One region of the Clostridium lapidicellarium genome, then DNA from elsewhere that is predicted to be linked to it. Evidence: riboswitches for the same ligand, from Rfam matches in the RefSeq annotation. Region 1 holds a riboswitch; the other holds the start of a gene.
What was found. Region 1 has a riboswitch for cyclic di-AMP ahead of AB8S09_RS11300 (cell wall hydrolase). Riboswitches for the same ligand answer to the same signal wherever they lie in the genome.

Region 1 (3,420 bases):
GAATACGTATCTAAAAGCTCTACAGTGAGGGCTATGTTCGAAGAGGGGAAAAGGCTCTCTTCAATCTATGGGGAGGAAAATGTCTTTGATTTTAGTCTGGGCAATCCCAATGTGAAGCCGCCTGAATCCATAAAGGAAGCTGTATATGAAATATTGGACAAGGAGCCTCCCAATTTGGTTCATGGATATATGAGCAACTCCGGCTATGAAGATGTGAGAGATAAAATTGCTGGGGATATAAGCAAAAAATACAATTTAAAACTTACCGGGAACAATCTGATAATGACCTGCGGGGCGGCAGGTGGATTGAATATTGTTTTGAAAACTCTTTTGAATCCAGGGGACGAGGTTATTGTATTTTCACCGTTTTTTGGAGAATATGAAAATTATGTGAGGAATTTTGACGGAAAACTGGTTATTATACCATCCGACAGGGAGACCTTTGAACCTGACTTGAACCGGTTGGAGGATAAAATAAATTCCAGGACTAAGGCTGTGATAATAGATTCGCCGAATAACCCGACGGGAATTGTCTATTCAGAGAAACTTATTAAAAGTATGGCTGGGGTGTTAAATAGAAAGCAGGAACAGCTGGGCACCAGCATATATTTGATTTCCGATGAACCCTACAGGGAAATAGTATATGATGGGATAAAGGTTCCCTTTGTATTGAATTACTACAGGAATTCATTTGTCGTGTACTCCTACAGTAAATCACTTTCTCTTCCCGGAGAGAGAATAGGATATGTGGTCTGCGGCAGTGAAACGGATGATTTCGACAATGTAATGCAGTCTCTGAACGTGGCAAACAGGATTCTGGGATTTGTAAATGCACCTTCGCTGTTTCAGAGAGTTATTGCAAGGTGCCTGGATTCAAAAGTGGATGTAAATATATATAAGAAAAACAGAGATCTTTTGTACAACCATCTCGTTAAAATAGGTTTTTCCTGTATCAAGCCTTCAGGGGCTTTTTACCTGTTTCCAAAATCTTTAATACCTGATGATGTTGAATTTGCAAAGAGGGCAAAAAAATTCAATCTGCTTGTAGTTCCGGGTTCTTCTTTTAAATGTCCGGGTTATTTCAGGCTTTCCTATTGTATTTCATATGATAAAATAAAAAAATCACTGGACAGTTTTGACAAATTAATTAAATAATATAAAGGGCCGGATTCAGAAAATCTGGCCCTATGTTTGTCCATTTCCATTTAATAGGTGAATACCATCTTGCCGTCCCTCAAAGCTATTGGTTTTGACCACAGCCATGTGTTTGTAGTGCTGTCGTCGAAATAATAGAGTGCACCTTTTGTGGGATCATAGCCCTGTAGTGCGTCATAGGCGGCTTTTTTTGATTCCTCGGACGCAGGCTTGTTTATCCATCCGTTTGATACCGGCGTGAACTGATAGTATCCTCCTGACTTTTCATATATTACATCCTTTATTGTAGAAGGATATTTGGAGCTTTGAACCCTGTTTAACACGACGGCTGCAACGCCTACTTTAGCTTTGTAGGATTCGCTCTGTGCTTCTGCATTTACCAGTCTTGCAAGTAAATCCAGGTCACTTTCGCTGTAAGGCACTATGCCCGGAGAGGCTGTCTTGTTTTTAAAAATGTAACCCGAGGGTATATTGAGTACCTGGCCTGGACAAATATACTTGTCCACATTAGAGTTGGCAGCAGTCAATGTATCCAGGGATATATTGAATTTTTTAGCTATTAAATAGAGAGTGTCATTGGGCTGCACGGTGTAAGTCCTTGAATCTATCTTCAGGACTTCATCTGGATATATATAAGTCTGGTTTAAATTGTTGTTTTGCATTATTGTATCCACACTGTTTTTAAATAACACTCCTATTTTGAATATTGAATCATCAGGTTTTACCGTATAACTTGCTGCATGGACCTGGGTGAAAGATATGGTACAAAGTGATACTGCAAATATCGAACTTACGATTTTCTTAAAATGCATGTTAGATTATCCCCCTTAATTTTGCCTGCGGAGTTAGTTGACGGGTTCGGGATTGTGGGATACCCCTGCTTTTAAATTAAAAGATTCACCCCTGTGTGTTTTCCCCCGCATTCCATTTCTGGAATTTAGGCTTGTCTCGTTTGACATTCTAACAGTATTTCCAGAAAATATCCATATGGGATTAGTGGCAGCTGTGGCAGATTAATCCTTCCTACAGTTTGAATCCGCCCATTATTTTTGCAATTTTTTGTGCCAGTTCCGCCAGGCTCTGGGATGAGTCGGCTATACCCGTAGAAGCTTTTGTGACTTCCTCTACGCTGCTCAGTATCTCCTCCGATCCTGCAGCGGATTCCTCTGCCGTGGAAGCTGTGTTTTCAATGGATGAATTTATACCCGCCATCATTTCTCTCATCTGTTTTGACGAGGCATCAATGTGTTTTGACATGGTGTTCATGAAATCAGCGTCATCTTCATAGTGCACGCCTGTTTCCATCAGAAGGTTGTAGTTTGGCTGGACGCTGTTTGATATGTAGCCCAGCATTTCATTTCCGCTTGAGGATAAATTCTTAAATGCACCTTCCACTGAAAGCACCATTTTGTTTATGTTGTCCACAGTTTTGGAGGATTGTTCCGATAATTTTCTTATTTCTTCCGCCACAACTGAGAACCCTTTTCCCGCTTCTCCTGCCCTGGCGGATTCAATAGCGGCATTCAGCGCCAGAAGATTGGTCTGCTCTGCTATGTTCCCTATTGTTTCCGACATGACTTTAACCTGTGAAACTGCTTTTCCTGCCTTTATGGCTTCTATAATTTTGTTTTTCTTTTCATTGTATATGGACTCTCCCTCTTTTATGTTCTGGGCACGTTCCTTTATTTCTGAAGAGGTTTTAGCTGCTTTTCCAGCATCATCCAGGAGACTGTCCACACTTTGTGTCATTTTTTGGGAAGATGTATTTATCTGCTGGGTGACACTGCTCAAATTCTGTGCCCCCTTTGCTATGCTGACCGTGGATTCATTTACGGAATTCATCATTGAGGATATCTCTTCCGTAGATGCCGATAATTCTTCACTGGATGCACCCATCTCCTCGATACTTGTATTTATTTTGCCGATTAAGTCCCTTACGTTGTTTTTGGCCGTGTTCAGATTGACGGCAATGTCTCCAATTTCATCTTTGCTAGTTGTTTTCAGGGATTTGCTTAAATCTCCGCTGCTTATTAGATCTGTAAAGGCCAATATTTTATTGATTCTATTTATGAATCCGGATGTGATTTTTCTGCCTAAAATTACTGCGGCAATTATTCCAAGGAGAGTCAAAGCTGTGATTGTATAAAGAGAAATCCGGAATGTACTGTTGATTTTGGCGTACTGGTTTTCGGCTTTGTTATTTATTATTTTGATTAATTTTTCTATGGTTTCCGTAAGCTTGTTTCTATAAGAAGCGGCCTGCAT
Region 2 (3,420 bases), on a different contig from region 1:
CTTAATCAAGTACTAAAATTGTTATCTAAAGATGTGATGCTGATATTTTGATTGCTGATCATCAGATAAAATATATAATTAAGGAAAATATTTCTATAAAGTACAAGGAGGAAAAATAATGATAAAAGAAATAAAGGATTCTGATTTTTCTAATTCAGTTAAGGATTCAGTTACTCCTGTAGTCGTTGATTTTTGGGCTTCTTGGTGCGGACCTTGTAAAATGCTGTCGCCTGTAATGGAGGAAGTTTCAAACGAGATGCAGGGGAAGGCAAAATTTTTGAAATTGAATGTGGATGAAAACCCGGTTACTGCAGCACAATTTAAAATTTCCAGTATTCCAACTGTCATGGTATTTAAAGATGGAAATGTGGTAGACAAATTTGTTGGATTTAGGCCTAAAAATTCTATAAGGGACATTTTGGAAAAACACGTTTGAATATAAATAATTCTTGGAGTTTATACATGTTAAAATGACAAATTGACTTGGTTGATTTGTCATTTTAAATATAAACTGGGAGGTGGTAAAAGTGAATTTCAGATATGACATTGCTATAGTAGGCAGTGGTCCGGCCGGGCTTTCTGCGGCAGTTAATGCTAAAATAAGGAATAAAAGTATTATTGTGTTTGGCAAAAAAGAGCTTAGCAATAAATTGATAAAGGCTCCTAAAATTAAAAATTATCTTGGACTGCCGGATATAACTGGAGTACAGTTGAAAGAGAAGTTTGAAGAACACATAAAATCTATGGGTATAAATATAACCCCTGAGAATATAAATGAGATATATGCCATGGGAGAATATTTTGGCCTTATGGTAAATAAGAAGATGTATGAGGCAAAGACGATAATATTAGCTACTGGTATTGAATACACAAAGCCTTTGAAGGGAGAAGAGAAATTTTTAGGCAGAGGGGTGGGATATTGTGCCACTTGTGATGCCCCTTTATATAGAGGGAAAATAGTAACCGTTATAGGATATAACAGGGAGGCTGAGAGAGAAGCTAATTATGTAAACGAGTTAGTCGGAAAGGTATATTATATACCTATGTACAAAGGTATATTAGAATTAGATAAAGATATAGAAACAATACGGGATAATGTCGTAGAAATATATGGCAATGGTAAAGTTGAAAAAGTTATTTTAGGAAATGGCGAGATAACTACAGATGGGGTATTTGTACTGAAGGACAGTATTTCACCTTCTCAGCTTGTCCCTGGAATTGTAGTGGAAGATAATCATGTAAAAGTAGATGTAGATATGAATACAAATATACCAGGATGTTTTGCAGCGGGAGATTGCGTGGGGAAACCATATCAATATATGAAAGCTGTGGGTCAGGGACAGACAGCTGCATTAAATGCTGTTCTATACCTTGATAAAGTGAATTGAGAAACTGGGCTGCCATAAAATTTATAGCAGCCCAGTTTCTCAATTCACTACGAAAAACACATGATTTCCTATAGACTTGACGTTTTTTTTACGTATATTTTTCATCCATTGAGATGTGGCAATTTTAGGGTTATAAAAGAAAATAGATTTACCAGTTGGATCCACTCCTCTTAATGCCTGAGAAACTGCATTATAACTTTCTTTATTTGCTGTTACATCTATACTTCCATTTTTGACACAGGAAAAAGCCCCCCTTTGTGTTACGACCCCCTTTACCGTCTTTGGAAATTCAGGGTACTGTAATCTATTTAGTATTACAGAGGCAACTGCTACTTTACCCTCGAAAGGTTCGCAGTTGCTTTCAGCATAAACCACTTTAGCCATTAAATCCACATCTTCTCTTGTTATATATATTTTTTGGTCAGAGCAGTTAAATACTTGCACTACCTCTTCCTGTTCGTTGAATAAATTGGAGTTTGTATTGCTGATAGTGCGGGAACTTACATTTTGAGACGGTATAAAAAGCATCAAAAAGAGAATAATAAAATAAAAAAATCTTTTCAAACGAAATCATCTCCTTATTACCGACGGGGTTAGCTGACGGGTTCGGTAAAGGCATAACCTACGTAATTACGATTCACCCCAATGTTATTGGTTTCCCCGTGTTCTTATTTAAACTTAGGTCAATGATATTGTACCCATTAATTAAAATAAAATACATTTTATTAAAAATTTTTAAAATGTTTTAAAGTACTGATATAAACAATATTAAATAGTGTATAATTATTAAGAGATACCTTTAACTGAACGTTATCAGGAGGTTAACTAAAACTTTATTTTTGAATCTAACAATCACTTAATAGGATGGTGGAACGGGTGGAATTACTGCAGATAATTATAAATTCCGTTAAGAATATAAGCTTGTGGTCTATTGTGGATATATCAGTGGTATCATATATACTTTATAAAGTTTATATGCTTATAAAGGAAACTAGGGCAGAGCAGCTTTTAAAAGGAATCATACTTATATTATTTCTCATACCAATAAGCAGCTTTTTCCATTTGGTAATGCTTAATTGGATACTTACAAAAACACTGGCTATAGGCGTTCTTTCTTTTGTTATCATATTCCAGCCTGAAATTCGTCGTGCACTTGAGCACTTAGGGAGGACGGCCTTTAATGATAGACATGTATTGCAGGACGAAGAGGTAATGGAAAAAGTCATAACAGAGGTTGTAAATTCCGTGGATAATTTGTCAAAGAGTAAAACAGGGGCGCTCATTGTAATTGAGCAGGTTACAGGACTTGAAGATGTAATAAACACGGGAACTAAATTGGATGCCCTGGTATCTTCGGCTCTTTTGGAGAATATATTTGTGGTAAATACACCGCTGCATGACGGGGCAGCTATAATAAGAAATGACAGGATAGTTTCGGCAGGGTGCTTTTTACCTCTTACAAATAATAATGATTTGAATAAAAAGTTAGGTACAAGACATAGAGCTGCCATTGGCATATCGGAAAATTCTGATGCATTGATTATAGTGGTTTCTGAAGAAACAGGGACTATTTCTTTTGCTATCAATGGTAAACTGATGAGAAATTATACTAAAGATAGATTGAAAAAAGTCCTTATTGCTATAATAAAGAGAAGGTTTCAGAAGAAATCTACCTTGAGGGAGAAGGTGATTGAGTGGAAGAAAAAAATGGGAAAAACCAAATCCTGATAAAGGTATGCTGTGTTATTGCTGCATTTATTTTGTGGTTATATATATTTAACGTGGAAAATCCCATGACAGAAAGAAAAATTGTCGTGCCTGTAACTATAGTTAATAAAAATGTACTTGCTCAATCAAAGCTTGTTCAGATAGGAAATGAACAACCTAATGTGTCTCTTATAATAAAAGGGAATGCTTCCGATGTATATTCAGTAAAGCCCAATGACTTTAAATTAAATTCCGATCTGAGTTCCTATGTTATGAAAAAAGGAGAGAATAATATACCGGTAACTGTGAAGAAAAGTCCCAATAA

Region 2: another riboswitch for cyclic di-AMP. It lies ahead of AB8S09_RS12705 (cell wall hydrolase); the one in region 1 lies ahead of AB8S09_RS11300 (cell wall hydrolase).

Annotation. Positions count from the first base shown of each region.
Region 1 is NZ_JBGFFE010000017.1:51,140-54,559, forward strand. Features, by position in the region: gene AB8S09_RS11295 (pyridoxal phosphate-dependent aminotransferase) at 1-1,155, shown strand, start outside; gene AB8S09_RS11300 (cell wall hydrolase) at 1,206-1,967, opposite strand; cyclic di-AMP (ydaO/yuaA leader) riboswitch at 1,975-2,109, opposite strand; gene AB8S09_RS11305 (methyl-accepting chemotaxis protein) at 2,179-3,420, opposite strand, start outside.
Region 2 is NZ_JBGFFE010000022.1:45,380-48,799, reverse strand. Features, by position in the region: gene trxA (thioredoxin) at 119-436, shown strand; gene AB8S09_RS12710 (NAD(P)/FAD-dependent oxidoreductase) at 528-1,388, shown strand; gene AB8S09_RS12705 (cell wall hydrolase) at 1,428-1,952, opposite strand; cyclic di-AMP (ydaO/yuaA leader) riboswitch at 1,956-2,083, opposite strand; gene cdaA (diadenylate cyclase CdaA) at 2,253-3,116, shown strand; gene AB8S09_RS12695 (CdaR family protein) at 3,083-3,420, shown strand, end outside.